Regions from separate parts of the Mesorhizobium sp. M1E.F.Ca.ET.063.01.1.1 genome, predicted to be linked through region 3. Evidence: riboswitches for the same ligand, from Rfam matches in the RefSeq annotation. Region 3 holds a riboswitch; each other region holds the start of a gene.
What was found. Region 3 has a riboswitch for thiamine pyrophosphate ahead of thiC (phosphomethylpyrimidine synthase ThiC). Riboswitches for the same ligand answer to the same signal wherever they lie in the genome.

Region 1 (5,110 bases), on a different contig from region 3:
CCGCAAGGCCAGCGCGCGCCGGGCCGCGATGAGCGAGAGCGACAGCGTCACCGAAAGCAGCGCCGAGAGGAAAGAGAGCGTGGCGCTGGTGAGCGTCGCACGGCGCACGGCCTCCTCGTCGGCCAGCCGGCCAAGGTCTGCGTCCAATCCAGCCAGCACGGTCGCCGCCATCGGTCCGGCGACGAACAGCAAGGCAAGTACGATCAGGCCGGCGTTCATCACCGTTTCAGCCTTGCCTGTCGCAAGATAGCGGCGCGGCGCTACCGGCAGATTGGCATCGCCGACCGTATTGGCGCCGAGCCGCGTGAGCAGAGCGACGATGACGAAGGTCAGGCCGATCTGCAGCAGCGTCAGCACCACCGCCCGGGCCGGATCGAAATCGAAGCGCAGCGCCTGATAGATGGCGACTTCCAAAGTCGTGGCGGCAGGTCCGCCGCCGAGCGTCAGCACGATGGTGAAGGAAGTGATGCAGAGCATGAACACCAGCCCGGCGACGCCCGGCAAGGCCGTGCGCAACGCCGGCCATTCGATCAACCGCAATGCCGGACAGGCGCCCATGCCGAGCTGGCTCGCCAGCCGCCACTGGTCGGCGGGCACCGTGCCCAACGCCTCGAGGAACAGGCGCGTGGCCAAGGGCAGGTTGAAGAAGACATGCGCGATCAGAATGCCGGACAGGCCGTAAATGCCAGGCCATTCACCGCTGCCGAACCTGACGAGAACGCCGGCAAAATAGCCGGCATGGCCGTAGAGCGCCAGCACACCAAGGGCGGCGACGATGGCCGGCAGCGCCAGCGGCACGGTGAAGAGCTGCAGGATCAGGCGACGCCCCGGAAAGCCCGGATGCCTGGACAGGGCGCGTGCCACCAGCAGCGCCGGCGCGACCGACAGCAGTGTCGACAGCAGCGCCTGCCAAAGCGTGAAGCGGGCGACGCGCAGGAGATAGCCGTCGAAGGCAGCGACAGCGCCGGATGGATCGTGCGCGCCTTCCAGCGCGAGGCCGGCGAAGGCGCCGCCGATGAGCAAGGCGATTGCCGCGAGGGCGATGACGCCAGCGCTGATGCGGGAGTCAGAGCGCGCGGGCTGCACGCGGCACCATCTGGGCGTGAGCTAGCCGACGCCGCGTTCCTTCGCGCCCCCCTCTGTCCTGCCGGACATCTCCCCCTCTAGGGGGGAGATTGGAAGTTCGAACGCCCCGCTCGGTCCTGCAACGTTTGAGATTGGCGAAAGTCGAGGTGACAGCCAATCTCCCCCCTTGAGGGGGAGATGTCCGGCAGGACAGAGGGGGGCGCCGTAGAGCAACCATCTTTCGAGAACTAGCCGGACTCTACTTGCTCATCGCCGCCAGCCACTCATCCACCCAGGCTTTGCGGTTGGCCGCGACCTCCTCGGGACTGAACAGCAAGGTCTTGGTCGGCTTCACCAGCTTGTCGAAGGCCGGATTGAGCGGCTTGTCGGTCTTGCCGGCCGGGAACATCCAGTTGGTCTCCGGGATGACGTCCTGGAATTTCGGCCCGGTCATGAAAGCGATGAACTTTTCCGCCAGCGGGTTCTTCGCGCCCGTCTTGGTGACGCCGGCGACTTCGATTTGCAGGTATTCTCCTTCCTCGAAGGACGCCGCCTGGTAGCGTTCGGTGTTCTCCGCCACCATGTGATAGGCCGGCGAGGTGGTGTAGGAGAGCACCATCGGCGCCTCACCCTTGGTGAACAGGCCGTAGGCCTCGCTCCAGCCCGGCGTCACGGTCAGCACCTTCTGCTTCAGCTTCGCCCAGGCTTCCGGCGCCTTGTCGCCATAGACCGACTTCACCCAGAGAAGCAGGCCGAGGCCCGGCGTCGAGGTGCGCGGATCCTGGATGACGATCTTGTCGGAGGCGCTGCCCTCGACTAGCTCCTTCAGGCTTTTCGGCGGGCTCTTCAGCTTCTCAGTGTCGTAGACGACGGCGAAATAGCCGTAGTCGAAGGGCACGAAGGTATCGTCGCTCCAGCCGCCGGGCACGTTGATGCCGGACACTTCGCCATGCGGCACGAACAGGCCGCTCGCCTTGGCGTCCGCCGTCAGGTTGGTGTCGAGGCCGAGCACGACATCGGCCTTGGTGCCGGCGCCTTCCAGCTTGACGCGATTGAGCAATGCCACGCCGTCGGCGACCGAGACGAATTCGAGGTCGCAGCCGCATTCGGCCTCGAATTCCTTCTTCACCGCGGGTCCAGGACCCCAGTCGGCGGTGAAGCTTTCATAGGTATAGACAGCGAGCTTGTCCTTCGCCTCGGCGGGCCCGAGACCCGCCAGCAGCGAAACCAAGCCGGTTGCGAGAATAAGCTGGGACCATAGTGAGCGCATCGGCGCCTCCTTCGTTCGTGTTAAAGGAATTGAGGCGTCGGATGGTCCGAGACGTCTAATCCCTCCGCCGGTACAAACCGGATCAGGTTCAGCGGGTTGGCTTTGTTGCCTCTCAGCCGGTTCGCGAAAGTCAGCGTCCGGCACCCCGTTAGAGCGCTTCGAGACATAGGCCCGGCCGAAGCGGCGCGCAAGCGGAAGTTGCCGGGCATCCAATGCATCACGGCTTACTCCGTAACGAGCGCCGTTCCGTTTGGATGCGCCCGGCTTCCGTTTCGCGGGCGGGGCTGGTAAGGGCGACGGCCATGGGCACATTCACCATCCTGCTTGGCGGCGAACTCGTCCGCACGCCTCGGCTCGATCGCCAGATCGAAGGCTCGCGCGTCATCGCCGCCGACGGCGGCATCGGCCATGCCCGCATGCTTGGCCTCGTGCCGGAGCTCTGGGTCGGCGATTTCGATTCGGTGCCCGCGGACCTGCCGGAGGATCTGGCCGCCGTGCCGCGCAAGATCTTCCCGGCCGAGAAGGACATGACTGACGGCGAGCTCGCAATCGCCGAAGCGCTCGCGCGCGGCGCCACCAGCCTGGTGCTGGCCGGCGCCTTCGGCGGCAGGCGCGCGGACCATGCCTTTCTGCATCTGGCGCTTGGGCTTCGGCTGGCCGAGGCCGGCACCAATATTCTGCTGACCAGCGGCGCACAGGAAGGTGTCCCCATCCTGCCGGGGAAACCAGCCGGCTTCGACTATGCCGACGGCACGCTGTTTTCGGTGCAGGGCTTCTCCGATCTCACCGGCCTGACGGTCACCGGCGCAAAATGGCCGCTCGATCGCGTCAAGGTGGCGTTCGGCTCCTCGCTCACTATATCGAACGAGGTCAAGGGACGGCTCGAGATCGCGCTCGAGCGCGGCCGGGCGCTGCTTCTGGCCCACCCTTATCCTCTTCCCGAAAGCTGACATGGCTCCGCCTCTTCTCAATCTCGACGGCATAAAACTGACCTTCGGCGGCACGCCGCTGCTCGACGGCGCGGCGCTCAGCGCCTCCGCCAGCGAGAAGATCGCGCTGGTCGGCCGCAACGGCTCGGGCAAGTCGACGCTGCTCAAGATCGCTGCCGGGCTGATCGAGCCGCAGGACGGCGAGGTCTTCCGCCAGCCTTCGGCGACGGTTCGCTATTTGCCGCAAATGCCCGACATGGACGGCTTCGCCAGCGTGCGCGCCTATGTCGAGGCGGGGCTGGGCCCGGCCGACGATCCGCATCGCGCCACCTATCTCATGGACCATCTCGGCCTGACCGGCGAGGAACGGCCGGACGACCTTTCCGGCGGCGAGGCGCGCCGCGCAGCCCTTGCCCGCGTCATGGCGCCGGAACCCGACATCCTTCTGCTCGACGAGCCGACCAACCATCTCGACCTGTCGGTCATCGAATGGCTGGAAGAGGAGCTTGCCCGCACCTCCTCGGCCGTCATCCTGATCTCGCACGACCGCCGCTTTCTCGAACGCGTCTCGCGCGCCACCGTCTGGCTCGACCGCGGCCAGACGCGGCGGCTGGACAGGGGCTTTGCGCATTTCGAGGAATGGCGCGACCAGGTGCTTGAGGAGGAAGAGCGCGAGCAGCACAAGCTCGGCCGCCAGATCGTGCGCGAGGAGCATTGGCTGCGCTATGGCGTGACCGCCAGGCGCAAGCGCAACATGCGCCGGCTCGGCGAGCTGCAGGCCATGCGCCAGCGTTTCCGCAGCCATCGCGGCGCCGAGGGCACGGCGACCATGGTGGCGAGCGATGCCGCCGAATCCGGCAAGCTGGTGATCGAGGCCAAGGCCATCGACAAAAGCTTCGGCGACCTCACCGTGGTCAAGGGTTTCTCGACCCGCATCCAGCGCGGTGACCGTGTCGGCCTGGTCGGGCCGAACGGCGCCGGCAAGACGACGCTGCTCAAGATGCTGACCGGCGAGCTGACGCCGGATGCCGGCTCCGTGCGGCTCGGCGTCAATCTGGAGATCGCGACGCTCGACCAGAAGCGCGAGGCCGTCGATCCGCAGGAGACGCTGGCGCACTACCTGACCGACGGGCGCGGCGAGAACCTTGTGGTCAATGGCGAGCAGCGCCATGTCGTCTCCTACATGAAGGATTTTCTGTTCAAGCCGGAGCAGGCGCGCACGCCGGTGCGCGAGCTTTCGGGTGGCGAGCGGGCGCGCCTGCTGCTCGCCCGCGTGCTGGTGCGGCCGGCGAACCTCCTGGTGCTCGACGAGCCGACCAACGATCTCGACATGGAGACGCTGGAACTGCTGCAGGAACTGGTCGCCGGCTTTGCCGGAACGGTGATCCTTGTCAGCCACGACCGCGATTTCCTCGACCGCACCGTCACCAGCGTGATCGCGCCCGACGGCAGCGGCCGCTGGATCGAGTACGCCGGCGGCTACTCCGACATGCTGGCGCAGCGCGGCGGCTCGAGGCTCGAGGAACGCAGAGCAAGGCCGAAGGCCGAAACCACCGACGCAAGCTCTGCGCCGAAAGGCGAGCAGGCGACCGCGAAAGGCCCGGCGAAGAAGCTTTCGTTCAAGCAGAAATTCGCGCTGGAATCCCTGCCGAAGAAGATCGAGGCGGTGACGGCCTCGATCTCGCGGCTGGAGAACAACATCGCCGACCCCTCCTTCTACGAGCGCGATCCGGTCTCGTTCCAGAAGACCATTGCCGCCCTCGACAAGGAGCGCACGACGCTCGCCGCACTTGAGGAAGAGTGGCTGGAGCTGGAGATGCTGCGGGAGGAGATGGAAGGGTGACGC
Region 2 (5,879 bases), on a different contig from region 3:
TAGGCGGCGCTGAGCAACTCCATGGTCGAGCGCGCAGTGATCGGGCCGGCGGCATCGCACTCGATCATCGTCGCGCCGACCATGAACAGGTTTTCCCGGCGCGGCACGACATAGATCGGGATGCGCGGATGAAGCAGGCGCACCGGTCGGGCCAGCGAGATTTCGCCTGTTCGCAGGATGAGCATCTCGCCTCGAACGCCACGCAATTCCGGTCGCCGGTCGGCGATGCCGGTGCAGTCCACCTCGACATCCGGGATGGCTGACACCGTGCGGCAACCGAACTCAAGGCGCGTGCCCATGCCAGGCAGCGCTTCGCTTAGTGCGAGCAACGCCTTGCGTGGGTCGAGATGTGCTTCCTCGGCGAAGAACAGGCCGCGCCCGAACCGGCCCGCGAGCGCTGGTTCGAGCGCCGCGATCTCATCGGCGCCGAGCTGCTTGAAGCCGGACGTGCGGTGGCCGAAGCGATCCAACTCGCCGGCATCGCGGGCAGGCGCCACCATGAGCGTGCCGTTGCGCGAGACATGACCGGGCAACGCTCTGTCCCACCAGTCAGCCGCGCCGCGTCCGAGCGTCAGGACCGTCTCCTCGGCGCTCTCGCGCTCGCACCAGGGCGCGAGCATGCCGCCGGCCTGCCAGGAGGCATTGCCGGCGATCTCCCCGCGTTTCTCGACCACGGTCACCTCGGCGCCGCGCGTTGCCAGCTCGTGCGCGAGCGTCAACCCGGCAACGCCCGCGCCGCGAATGAGCACCTTCATGGCGTGTCCGTGCGCTCCGCGGTGCCGTCGACGGGCATGTAGAGGTCGCCGCCGTCCCGGTACTTCGCCGCCATCGCCGCGAGCCCTTCCTTCTGCGCTTCAGCGCGGATGTCGTGCGATATCCGCATCGAGCAGAATTTGGGGCCGCACATGGAGCAGAAATGCGCCACCTTGTGCGCTTCCTTCGGCAGGGTTTCGTCATGGAAGGCGCGCGCCGTCTCGGGATCGAGCGAGAGGTTGAACTGGTCCTCCCACCTGAACTCGAAGCGCGCCCGCGACAGCGCGTCGTCCCTGACCTTCGCCGCCGGATGGCCCTTGGCGAGGTCGGCGGCATGAGCGGCAATTCTGTAGGTGATGACGCCGGTCTTGACGTCGTCGCGGTCAGGCAGGCCGAGATGTTCCTTGGGCGTGACGTAGCAAAGCATCGCCGTTCCGAACCAGCCGATCATCGCCGCGCCTATACCCGATGTGATGTGGTCGTAGCCCGGCGCGATGTCGGTGGTGAGCGGCCCCAGCGTGTAGAACGGCGCTTCGCCGCAGACCGCGAGCTGCTTGTCCATGTTCTGCTTGATCTTGTGCATCGGCACGTGGCCGGGGCCTTCGATCATCACCTGGCAGTCCTTGGCCCAGGCGATCTTAGTCAGCTCACCAAGCGTTTCCAACTCGGCGAACTGGGCCGCGTCGTTGGCGTCGGCGATCGAGCCGGGGCGAAGGCCGTCGCCGAGCGAGAACGCCACGTCATAGGTGCGGCAGATGTCGCAGATCTCCTCGAAATGCTCGTAGAGGAAGCTCTCCCGGTGATGGTGCAGGCACCATTTGGCCATGATCGAGCCGCCGCGCGACACGATGCCGGTGATGCGGTCGACGGTGAGCGGGATGTAGGGCAGGCGCACGCCGGCATGGATCGTGAAATAGTCCACGCCCTGCTCGGCCTGCTCGATCAGCGTATCGCGGTAGACCTCCCAGGTCAGATCCTCGGCGATCCCGCCGACCTTCTCGAGTGCCTGATAAAGCGGCACCGTGCCGATCGGCACCGGCGAGTTGCGCACGATCCAGTCGCGGATGTTGTGGATGTTGCGGCCGGTGGAGAGGTCCATCACGGTATCGGCGCCCCAGCGGATCGCCCACACCATCTTCTCGACCTCCTCCCCCATCGATGAGGTGACGGCGGAGTTGCCGATATTGGCGTTGATCTTCACCAGGAAATTGCGGCCGATGATCATCGGCTCGCTTTCGGGGTGGTTGATGTTGGACGGGATGATGGCGCGGCCGCGCGCCACCTCGTCACGCACGAATTCCGGGGTGACGAAATCCGGGATCGCGGCGCCGAAGCTCTCGCCATCGCGTTGAAGTTTCGAACGCAACTGCTCACGGCCGAGGTTTTCGCGGATGGCGACGAACTCCATTTCCGGCGTGACGATGCCGGCGCGTGCGTAGGCAAGCTGGGTGACGGCACGGCCGCCGGTAGCGCGCAACGGCCTGTTGAGCGTCGGAAACTCCGGCGTCAGGCGATCGGCGGAGACCAAGCCGTTGTCCTCGGGTTTGACCGTGCGACCCTCGTAGCGCTCGACATCGCCGCGCGCCTCGATCCATGCCTCGCGCAACCGCGGCAAGCCGCGCTCGATCTCGGTCTTCACCGCCGCGTCGGTGTAGGGACCGGACGAGTCATAGACCGTGACCGGCGGCTCGCCGGCGCTCGAATGAACCGAGATCTCGCGCATCGGGACACGCAGGCCCGGGTGAAGTTGGCCCGGTTTGTGGACTTTCTTCGAAGCGGGCAATTCGCCAACTGTGACGGTCGGGGTGTGGGCATTCATGAGTGAGCCTCCTTGCTCGAGTGCAACGGAGACCCAGTCCACGCGATGAGGAGGAAGTGACGCTTCGCGCAGGATGCGGGCTAATGCCCGAATACCGAAGCCGGATTGCCGACCCGCGAAACCTCGCACCGTCCCTACGCCAGTATGAACTGGATCAGGTTCAACGGGTCACTGCGCGCGATAGCAGTATCTCAGCCCCTTGCCGGGACTCCCCTGGTGAGGCACCTAGGTTGGACGATGAGATGTCGCCCTGTCAACTCCTGAGGCGCACGGGAGCCCTCGAAAGTGCCACTGCAATGACGCACATGTTGCGACCTTGGCGCTCGAGGCAATCCATGGTCTGTGTCAATCGTAGCGAACTCTGCCGCGCAGGCGATGACGGTTGAAACCATCCTCGGGTGATGCAGACACGGCTCACCTCGTCATCGTAGAGCGATGATGAAGCGAGCGCGTCAGGCAACAGGACCTATAGCCGACGCACTCAGGCCGTCAAAACCCTTGCAACAGAGGGGCGGAGAATCGACCTTGACTGTTGATGTTGTTGTAAAGGTTTATATAATCGCCCGGCGCACATCAGCGCACAGATCGGCCCTAACGCCAACCACAAGCGCCCCACCGACAAGACCTGCTCCCGCGGCTGCCAGCAGCAGCTTCTCACCCGGTCGCAAGGGGTTGGCGCTGTGGGCAACTGACAGCGACAGGGGGATCGTCGCGGCTGACGAGTTGCCATAGTCGGCGATGGTCTTGACGATGCGTCCGTCCTTGATGCCGAGCGACTTGCCGACGGCGTTGAAGATGCGGGCATTCGCCTGGTGCGGCACGAAACGGACCACGTCCGACGCCGAAAGACCGGCCGCCTCCAGCGCCTCGTTTGCACAGCCGCTCATCATCTCCACCGCCTTGGCGAAGACGTCGCGGCCGTTCGCGATGGTCATGCGGGTTTCGGCAATGTCGATTTCGTCGGAGAATGGACGGTTGCTGCCGCCCGCCGGGATGTGGATCAGGCCATACGCCGAACCATCCGAGGCAAAAGAGGCGCCGAGGATGCCGTGGCCGGGATCGCTGGAGGGGGCCAGCACCACCGCGCCCGCGGCATCGGCGAACAGCACGGCGCTCGCCCGCTCGGCTGGATTGATCCGACGGCTCAATATGTTGGCGGCAATCACGATGGCCGGCTTGTTGTGCAGGCGCACGAAGCCGTCGGCGAAGGTCATGGCGTAGATGAACCCGGCGCAGGCGCCCGCCAGGTCGACCCCGCCGGCCTTTTCAAGACCTAGCCTGTGCGCCACCAGCGGCGCGCTCGGCGGCAGGAGATGGTCCGGCGTAGAGGTGGCGAGCAGCAGCAGGCCGATCTCCTTGCGATCGATGCCGGCGGCTTGCAGCGCCATCTCGCCTGCCTTGGCGGCCAGTCCGGAAAGCGTGTCGTCAGGCTCTGCCCAGAAACGCGTGCGGATGCCGGTGCGCCCCTCGATCCAGCCTGCATCCAGCCCGAGGCTCGCCTCGATCTCGGCATTGCCGACTTTTCGGGCCGGGACGTGATGGCCAAGGCCTATGATGCGCGCTGTGCGGTTCATCTTTTGTCACCCGCAAGTCCGGCCGCCTCGTCTATTGCCGCGTAAAGGCGGTCGAGTTCGTCGGACGTCACGCAATAGGGCGGCAGCACGTAGATGATGTTGCCGAGCGGTCGCACCAGCAAGCCTCGATCGAGGAAGAAGGCGCGCAGCCTCGGGCCGACCTCGGCCAGATAGCCGGCATTGCCGACGCTGAGGTCAAGCGCGGCGATGGTGCCGGCCGTGCGCACATTCTCAAAACGCGGATCCCCGTTGAACCGCGCTACCTTCTCCACCTGCATCCGCGACAGCGCGGCCACGCGCTCCGCCACCGGCTCGTCGTTCCAGATGCCGACATTTGCCAGTGCTGCCGCGCAGGCAATCGGGTTTGCAGTGTAGGAACTCGAATGGAAGAAGGTCTTGGACCGATCCGTCGAGTAATGCGCTTGGAAGATCGCGTCGGTGGCAAGCGTCGCCGCAAGCGGCAGCGAGCCGCCTGTCAGACCCTTGGAGGTGCACAGAATATCGGGCGCGACCGCCGCCTGTTCGCAGGCGAACATGGTGCCGGTGCGGCCCCAGCCGGTCATGACTTCATCGGCGATGAAAAGCGTCCCCGAGCGCACGGCAATGCGCTTGAGCTCGGCGAGAACTGAGGCCGGGTACATCAGCATGCCACCGGCGCCAAGCGCCAGCGGCTCGACGATCAGCGCGGCAACCTCGCCGTCACGCGCCAGCCGTTCGAAGGCGTCGAGTGTTTCCTGCTCGTGGCCCGCGGCCGGGAAGGGGATCGTATCGACCTGAAACAACAGCGGCTCATACGCGGCGTTGAAAACGCCACGCGCGCCGACGCTCATCGTGCCGATGGTGTCGCCGTGATAGCTGTGTTCCATGACGACGATGCGCGAGCGCGGCCTACTGGTGTTGCGATGAAAGCCGAGAGCCATCTTCAGCGCCACCTCGACGCTGGTCGAGCCGCTGTCGGAAAAGAAGACCCAGTCGAGGCCGGCCGGCGTCATGTCGACCAGCGCCGAGGCCAATTGCTCGGCCGGCTCATGGCTAAGGCCGGCAAAGATCACCTGGTCGAGCGTTTCGGTCGCCTCGCGGATTGCCTCTACGATCTTCGGGTGGCGGTGGCCGTGGGTGATGACCCACCAGGACGAGATCGCATCGAGGATGCGCCTGCCGTCGCGCGTCTCGACATAGGCGCCTTCGGTGCGCACGATCGTCGGCGGCACCGGTTCGGTGGCATGTTGGGTAAAGGGATGCCAGACAGCGGAGCGGCGACTCATGGCCGGATCTCCGCGAAGTCGGCGGCGTTAAACGAAGCCTTCATGGCCGCGGAAAGTGTTCCAGGGGTCAGCGACTGGAGAAAGGGGAGACGACCCAGCACGCGAACCTTGCCCATCTGGACGATGGTTTTTTGCGTATCGACCATCCTGTCGCCGATGAACACCACGCCGAGCAGCGGGATTGAGCGGGCGCGCAGCGCCTCGATCGAGAGCAGCGTGTGGTTGATGGTGCCGAGCGCGGTGCGGGCGCAAAGCACCACCGGCGCGTTCCACTGTGCGAAGACGTCGATGTAAAATGTGCGCCTGTTCAACGGCACCATCAGTCCGCCGGCGCCCTCAACGACGAGCGGACGGTCCGTCTTGGGCAGTGCGAGTTGACCTGCATCAATCTCCACCCCGTCCAACTCCGCGGCGCGGTGTGGGGACAGCGGCTCTCTAAGGCGCCAGGCTTCCGGCAACACCCGGTCA
Region 3 (7,305 bases):
CGCGTCCGAGATCCAGCACCGGCTGCTCCGCGCTTTCGCGCTCGCACCATGGCGCCAGCATGCCGCCGGCGAACCACGACGCGTTGCCGCCAAGGCCATGCCGCATCTCGGCGACTGTGACCGTCGCGCCGCGGGCGGCGAGTTCGAAAGCGACGGTGAGGCCGGCAACGCCGGCCCCTTTGACGAGCACCCTCATGATGGTTTGGGAGCCTCCGGCACGACCGGTACGCCAGTCTCGTCCGCCGGCATGTAGAGATCGCCGCCCTCCCGGTATTTTGCCGCCATTGCCGCCATGCCTTCCTTCTGAGCCTCGGCACGGATGTCGTGGGAAATGCGCATGGAGCAGAATTTCGGCCCGCACATCGAACAGAAATGTGCCAGCTTGTGCGCCTCCTTGGGCAAGGTCTGGTCGTGGAAGGACCGTGCGGTTTCGGGGTCGAGCGACAGGTTGAACTGGTCCTCCCAGCGGAACTCGAAGCGCGCGCGCGAAAGGGCATCATCCCTGGTTTTCGCTGCCGGATGGCCCTTCGCCAGATCGGCTGCATGGGCGGCTATCTTGTAAGTGATCACCCCAATCTTGACGTCGTTGCGGTCGGGAAGGCCGAGATGCTCTTTCGGCGTGACGTAGCAAAGCATTGCGGTGCCGAACCAGCCTATCATGGCGGCACCTATCCCTGAGGTGATGTGGTCATAGCCCGGCGCGATGTCGGTCGTCAGCGGCCCCAACGTGTAGAACGGCGCCTCACCGCACACTGCGAGCTGCTTGTCCATGTTCTGCCTGATCTTGTGCATGGGGACATGGCCCGGGCCTTCGATCATCACCTGGCAGTCCTTTGCCCAGGCAATCTTGGTGAGTTCTCCAAGTGTTTCCAGTTCGGCGAATTGCGCCGCGTCGTTCGCATCGGCGATTGAACCGGGACGAAGGCCGTCGCCGAGCGAGAAGGAAACGTCATAGGCTCTGGCGATGTCGCAGATCTCCTCGAAATGCTCGTAGAGGAAGCTCTCCCGGTGATGGTGCAGGCACCATTTGGCCATGATCGAGCCGCCGCGCGAGACGATGCCCGTGACCCGGTCGACGGTCAGCGGTATGTAGTGCAGCCGCACGCCGGCGTGGATGGTGAAATAGTCGACGCCTTGCTCGGCCTGCTCGATCAGCGTGTCGCGATAGACCTCCCAGTTGAGGTCCTCGGCGATGCCGCCGACCTTTTCGAGCGCCTGATAGAGCGGCACCGTGCCGATCGGCACCGGTGCATTGCGCACGATCCAGTCGCGGATGTTGTGGATGTTGCGGCCGGTCGACAGGTCCATCACCGTATCGGCGCCCCAGCGGATCGCCCACACCATCTTTTCGACCTCTTCGGCCATCGACGATGTGACAGCCGAGTTACCGATGTTGGCGTTGATCTTCACCAGGAAATTTCGCCCGATGATCATCGGTTCGCTCTCGGGATGATTGATGTTGGCGGGAATGATTGCGCGTCCGCGCGCCACCTCGTCGCGCACGAATTCGGGTGTGACGAAATCTGGGATCGCCGCGCCGAAGGCTTCGCCGTCGCGTTGCAGCTTGCCGCGCATCACCTCGCGGCCGAGATTCTCGCGGATGGCTACGAACTCCATTTCTGGCGTGATGATGCCGGCGCGCGCATAGGCAAGTTGGGTCACCGCCTTGCCCTGCTTGGCCTTGAGCGGCCGATTGCGTATCGGAAATTCCGGTGTCAGGCGCTCGCCGGTGGCGAATCCATTGTCTTCCGGCCGGACGTGGCGGCCGTCATAGGCTTCGACATCGCAACGCGCCGTGACCCATTCGTGGCGAAGCCGGGCAAGGCCTTTTTCGATGCTGGTTTGGACTGATGGATCGGTGTAGGGGCCGGACGGATCGTAGACGGTGACGGGCGGTTCGCCGGCCGTCGGATGGACGGAAATCTCGCGCATCGGCACCCTGATCTGCGGGTAGAGGACGCCGGGCTTGTGGATTTTCCGCGAGGCGGGCAGTGGTCCCGTCGACACGGCGGGGGTGAGGGCATTCATCGTGAGGCTCCTTTGCTCATGCATTGGAGACCCAGTTCTGTGCCGGAAGGATGAAAAGACGCTTCTGTAGACCTGCTGCAGCAGGACCTCGGGCGTAAACTCCCGCAAAGCGCTTGCACCGTCCCTACGCCAGTATGAACTGGATCAGGTTCAACGGGTCACTGCGCCGCGAAAGCCAGCAGTATCTCAGCCCCTTACCGGGACTCCCCTGGTGAATGCCTCAAGTTGAATGGGCCGGTGCTGCTTTGTCAAGCGCCTTCGGGCGCCTTCGGGCGCCTTCGGCCGGTGGCGACGTCCGGCGGCCGGCCGAGCGGAGAGCTCGCGCATGCATCGGGGACAAGTCACGCCCCGTAGACCAGGGCTGGAATGGCCAAAGTCTCATTCGCTTCGTGAAGGATGGAAAAACTGTATCGGCCATGTGCGTCGAGATCGACCGAGTAGCTCAGGCGGTCACGGATGTGGTTATCCTGGTCGAAGGCGACGATTTGCGGCTTCAGCGAGGTGATTTGCACCACGTCCAGGTAGATGGAGTTGCAGATATGATCTGGTCGTCGGGCTGGCAGGTGCAAGCGGCCGCTCTATTCAGGATGCGGCATCGGCGGCGTTCCCGATACCAATGATATCTTGCGGGCAACTTATGCAATCACCGGCTTCGTAAAACCCGACGGCGGCGGCCGTGTCCTGGCGCTGAGGATGTGCCGCTGTTCCAGCAGAGAAATCGCGTGGGCGCGGAGTTTTCGCTCTGCGAGGAAGAGTTGACGCAATCGTTTAGCTTGCTTGCAGTTCGTAGAGACCCGCCTTTGAAAGCAACTAAGCTATTGCATTGATATGTTGGTGCGCGATCGATCGCTACATAGCCGGCCGCCATTATCCGAGTATTGATCCGCCGGTGTTCGTGTTGCCGTATATGGCAATCCCTGCGAGATCGTCGCGGCCGGATCGGCCGCACCCTCTAGTCATAAAAGGGGAAGCGACCGAGAATTCCGCTGCCGAAAACTTCTCTGGCTTGGCTATGCATGCGGTAGATGAGATCGCCGCCTACCGCGACCTGGTCGAGGAAGGCATCGACGCCCAGTTCGGACAGCCTGGTTATCGCAATGCGTTAGCGGCTCAGACTTGCGGTCTCGAGAGCGGCCTTTGGGGGTCACCTCTTTTTTGTTTCAGAGGTTGGAAGACGGCTGCTCGTTACCCAATAGAAATGGCGACTACGGAACGCGATCGATCGCGGCCATCAGGAAACACCTGTCTTCGGCTCAACCTCGACATGGCGTCCGATCGACCGCAGATATACAGCTATCTCGTCCATGAGATGATCGCGTTCGCCGTAGATCTCAGCAATCCTGCGCAGCTGTGGCTCGACGGACCTCCGTTGCGCCGGCGTCAAATCAGCATCGCCAAAGACATATCCCAAGTTGCCAATCGCGCAAATGTTGCAGCCGGCCTCCACAACTGCTTGCACGAATGCCGGAATGTCTTTTTCTTGCATAGTCTTCATGTCGAACCTCTCGTGAATGGCGTGCTTGCGCGCCCATGCTGCCTTTTCAGCGTGTCCTCTGGGCGGCGCAAGCCTTGAGCGTAATTGTGCCGGGCAACCTCGACTATCCCGTCTGCCACGCTCTTTAGAGTCGGTGGGGTCTGGTGATTGCAGGCTGGGCCACTCAAAAGCCTGCAAGAAGAAAGTCATGGCGACCATTGCTCAAGATCGCGAGGGTGCGTGCAAGACCTTCCGTTGGCAGTCATGCACGCTCACCCAGCAACTGGGTATTGAGCAACTGGGTCTCACGTCGCGGGTCTCGTGTGCTTCACAGCCGAAAATAAGGTACCACCGTGGCTATTCTCAAGTGCAGGCTACCTCTTCAGGACACGGCGGAGTGCCTTCCGACGCACCCCTGGTGCAACGTGCGACCTAACGAGACACATCTCGTTCGCGTTCCCTCGACCTTTCTTCGTATTGCTGCTTGCCCTGCGATTTCAGGCCCTCTGCTAGCTTCTCGGCCGCTCTTTGGCCTGCAATGTCACTATTCAAGATCATATCCGACATCCCTGGATGGTCATAACCGTAATGCGCATGCAGTTTCCCTCACGAGCAGCGCCTATCCGTCGATTAGTTCGTCTTCCGGAACCCGAAGCCCTTTTTATCCGGCGTACCTATCCACCATTCAACCGGTATACCTTTCCCAACTTTGGCGGACCATTTACCTCAGGCATGATCATCTCGCGTGACATTTTTTTTTGGCGCCATCATCGCACGTGGCATTTTCTAAAAACCAAGACGTGTCAATTTGTAAAATCAAGGATGCGGCCGCGCCCGTTGCGAGGATTTGCAGGTAGCTCTTCAGCCCCAACACGATGTGTGAGGCGGCGGTGGAAAAGGCAACCGACGGCGTCGACGCGTCCTTTGATGATCGCAAGCGATATGCTTCGTCGCGAGCCCAGATTGCGGTCTCGGGCACAAGGCGAGATCACAGTTCTGCGATCTGTGGTAACGCGAGCCCGCAAAGCGCCGCTGCGGCCACCGCTTTTGGAATCTGGACGAGATTCGTCGTCGTCTGAGATCAGTTGATCGAGCAGTTCGCGCGCGCGGGACGCGCTTGCGGTGCAGTCTCTCCCGCGAGCTCGCCCGTGACCTTCTCATCGACGACATCCGAGAGCTGCGCGGACGGCCCTATGACCTCGTCGCTGTCGCCGGCGGCTGGAAGCACCTGACACGGCCGGCCTATGCCGATGCCATCCGCGCCTGCGGAAGCAGCGGGCGTGCCGTGGACCTGACGTGGTCGGACGTGCTGATGCTGATGTGCATCGGCACTTCCAGCCGATTACCCGCGCCGAATTGTCGTCGGTTTTCGGGAAGTAATCAGTCGCGACCTGATCGGCCATCTGCGGCACCGGCCTGATCGCGTCGAACCCGCGCAGTCCGACGCCCGGCGCTCCCTACACCTATGTGACGACAAAAGCGTCCTGCTCGAGTTCGGCCTCGACACGCTTCGCGATCTCCCGGACTGCGAGGCGCTCGAGGATGCCGGGCTGCTGAGCAGAGATGAGCTGCTTGCTGGTGAAATTATGCCAGAGTTGGCTAGTGGCCATGAGGATGCGGGTTTGGATACGGAGGAATAGCTTGGCGCTGCAGACGCTGTGGCCACCGGGCTTGCGAGTGCTTCCAGCTTTCCATAGCGAATCTAGCGCGCCCAAGGGCGTCCGAAATTTGTAGGCAAATTTCGGACATGGACACGGTCAGCGACGTCAAGCAGGCAGCGGTATGCGGCCTCTGCACCGCTGTCGCCCAAAAATTCGTGGCCATGGGCAAGCCCCACTTGAGACCCCCAGAGAGAACGCTCGTGAGCGATGGAAACGGTTTTGGTCCAAAGCTTGATACAGATGGCCTGCAGATGGGTGTAGGGTTTCAAAGCGCTCGAAGACGCGCCTTCGCAGAGTTAAAAGTCCGCGACGAACTCGTGTGTCGTTTGTCGCCAACTGCAAATTCGATAGTTAGCGCAATTATACTGCGCCGAGTCTGCCATCTCGAGCCCCAAGGGTTTGTGAGGCCTCTCGGCTCACCACCGCCTTTGCTAACCGCCGTGATTCCAAAGACGCGTGCCTTTACGGAGGGGGTCAAACGGCCTATATTATTCTTTATAAGGAGAAGAATAATGGGCACACTTGCTCGCATCTACACCCCCGCAGAGGCAGCCGCCGTCAGCGGGATAGGAATCAAGGCCGTGCACAATGCGATCGACAAACGCATTGTCGATACTGTGCCAAGCACTGCTCGGCGCATCGGTGGGGTCGTCCGACGGGCATTGACCGGCGAGGATTTGCTGCGGCTCAAGCTTTGGTATGGCGTGGGTGCGACATTGCCCGCTGATCGTCGCTACCGCCTGTTCGAGGAAATCAAAGCTGCCCCAAGGGCCAAGACCGTAAGGGCCGACGACCTGCTGATCGTCGACGTCGCCGAGGCACGTAAACAGCTCAAAGCGCGCATCGTGGATCTTGATGAAGCGGAGGCCGCCATCGGCCGCGTTAAAGGGGTGATGGGCGGAGAGCCTGTCTTCAAAGGAACCCGCATCCCTGTTCGTATGATCACGACGATGCTAGCGCAGGGCGCAGATGAAGCGGAGGTTCTGGAGGGATATCCGAAGCTAACGCCGCGCGTGATTGAGCTCGCCAGAATGTGGGTCGCCGCGCACCCGGTTCGTGGGCGGCCTAAGAAGCTGGTCGAGCAGGGCGTGAAAATAAAGTCGTCGAAGCGCGTGGTTTTGAAGGGCGACCCAGGTCCGTCGGCCAGGTCGAGACGCGTGTGACCTCGTGAGGTTTCTGATCGATGAGTGCCTGCACACGTCTCTGGTTGCGGTAGCCCAAGAACGCGGACATGAAGCAAACCACGTCAACTGGCTTGGGCTAAGCGGCGAAACCGACTGGGACCTCATGCCGCTCATTATCGATGAGGATTTCACCTTCGTCACCAACAATGCTAAGGACTTCAGGAAGCTCTATGCCAAAGAACCGGTTCACGCCGGCCTGATTATCGTCGTCCCTCAGGTCGGGCCTGAAAAACAGAGAGAGCTCTTCGATGCTCTCCTCGAGGATCTTGGCCCAGAGGAATTCCTGATTAATGAAGTTATCGAAATCGAGATCGAAAACGGCATTGCAATCGTAACACGATACGATCTGCCGTCGCCCTAGCTGAGGCTGCGCGATCTCCGCTTATGACCGACCCGGTTGCCAGTCGCTCATCTGCAAAATGTTACCGCCGAGTTTTGCAAACGCGCGTTGGCGGCAGGAGAAAACGAGAATCTGCTGATCGTGTGATTGACGATGCAAAGCGTCGAACATGCGCTCGATGCGGTCGTCATCGGAATAAACCAAAGCGTCATCCAGGATAACCGGTGTGGGTCGGCCGTCGCGGGCAAGCAAACGGGCGAAGGCCAGACGTGTCAGAACCGAAAGCTGTTCTCGCATGCCGCCACTCAACCTATCGACATCCTCATCCTGACCATTGCGGCGAACGGTCTGTGGCAACAGTGTGTTCTCGTCGAACACTATGGAGATGTCATCGAATAGCAATCCAAGCAGCGGTCGCAGCTCGGACATGACCGGCTTCAGATAAAGATCGCGTGCCGTCGAGCGCGCAGCGACCAGCGTCGTGCGCAGCCGGTCGAGGACGGCTTTTTCGAATTCGAAGCGTCTCGCTCGCTCTCCAGCGATTTCCAATTTTTCTGTGGCCTCGCGCAAAGCTTCTTCCACCGCGTCGTCGGACCGAGTGCGAATATGGCCATTGAG

Region 1: linked by a shared signal. The riboswitch ahead of thiB (thiamine ABC transporter substrate binding subunit) and the one ahead of thiC (phosphomethylpyrimidine synthase ThiC) in region 3 are both predicted to bind thiamine pyrophosphate.
Region 2: linked by a shared signal. The riboswitch ahead of thiC (phosphomethylpyrimidine synthase ThiC) and the one ahead of thiC (phosphomethylpyrimidine synthase ThiC) in region 3 are both predicted to bind thiamine pyrophosphate.

Annotation. Positions count from the first base shown of each region.
Region 1 is NZ_RZSC01000313.1:1,117-6,226, reverse strand. It holds partial or broken gene EOA29_RS20885 (ABC transporter permease subunit) at 1-1,086, opposite strand, end outside; gene thiB (thiamine ABC transporter substrate binding subunit) at 1,325-2,335, opposite strand; TPP riboswitch at 2,378-2,493, opposite strand; gene EOA29_RS20870 (thiamine diphosphokinase) at 2,638-3,285, shown strand; gene EOA29_RS20865 (ABC-F family ATP-binding cassette domain-containing protein) at 3,287-5,107, shown strand.
Region 2 is NZ_RZSC01000325.1:128-6,006, forward strand. It holds partial or broken gene EOA29_RS21310 (FAD-dependent oxidoreductase) at 1-755, opposite strand, end outside; gene thiC (phosphomethylpyrimidine synthase ThiC) at 752-2,572, opposite strand; TPP riboswitch at 2,686-2,797, opposite strand; gene EOA29_RS21320 (beta-ketoacyl-ACP synthase III) at 3,124-4,146, opposite strand; gene EOA29_RS21325 (adenosylmethionine--8-amino-7-oxononanoate transaminase) at 4,143-5,411, opposite strand; gene bioD (dethiobiotin synthase) at 5,408-5,879, opposite strand, start outside.
Region 3 is NZ_RZSC01000233.1:17-7,321, forward strand. It holds partial or broken gene EOA29_RS17595 (FAD-dependent oxidoreductase) at 1-196, opposite strand, end outside; gene thiC (phosphomethylpyrimidine synthase ThiC) at 193-2,028, opposite strand; TPP riboswitch at 2,132-2,248, opposite strand; gene EOA29_RS17605 (hypothetical protein) at 2,370-2,597, opposite strand; gene EOA29_RS44030 (hypothetical protein) at 3,260-3,721, opposite strand; partial or broken gene EOA29_RS43055 (SMC-Scp complex subunit ScpB) at 4,620-5,142, shown strand; gene EOA29_RS17620 (DUF433 domain-containing protein) at 5,676-6,326, shown strand; gene EOA29_RS17625 (DUF5615 family PIN-like protein) at 6,331-6,708, shown strand; partial or broken gene EOA29_RS17630 (DNA-binding protein) at 6,730-7,305, opposite strand, start outside.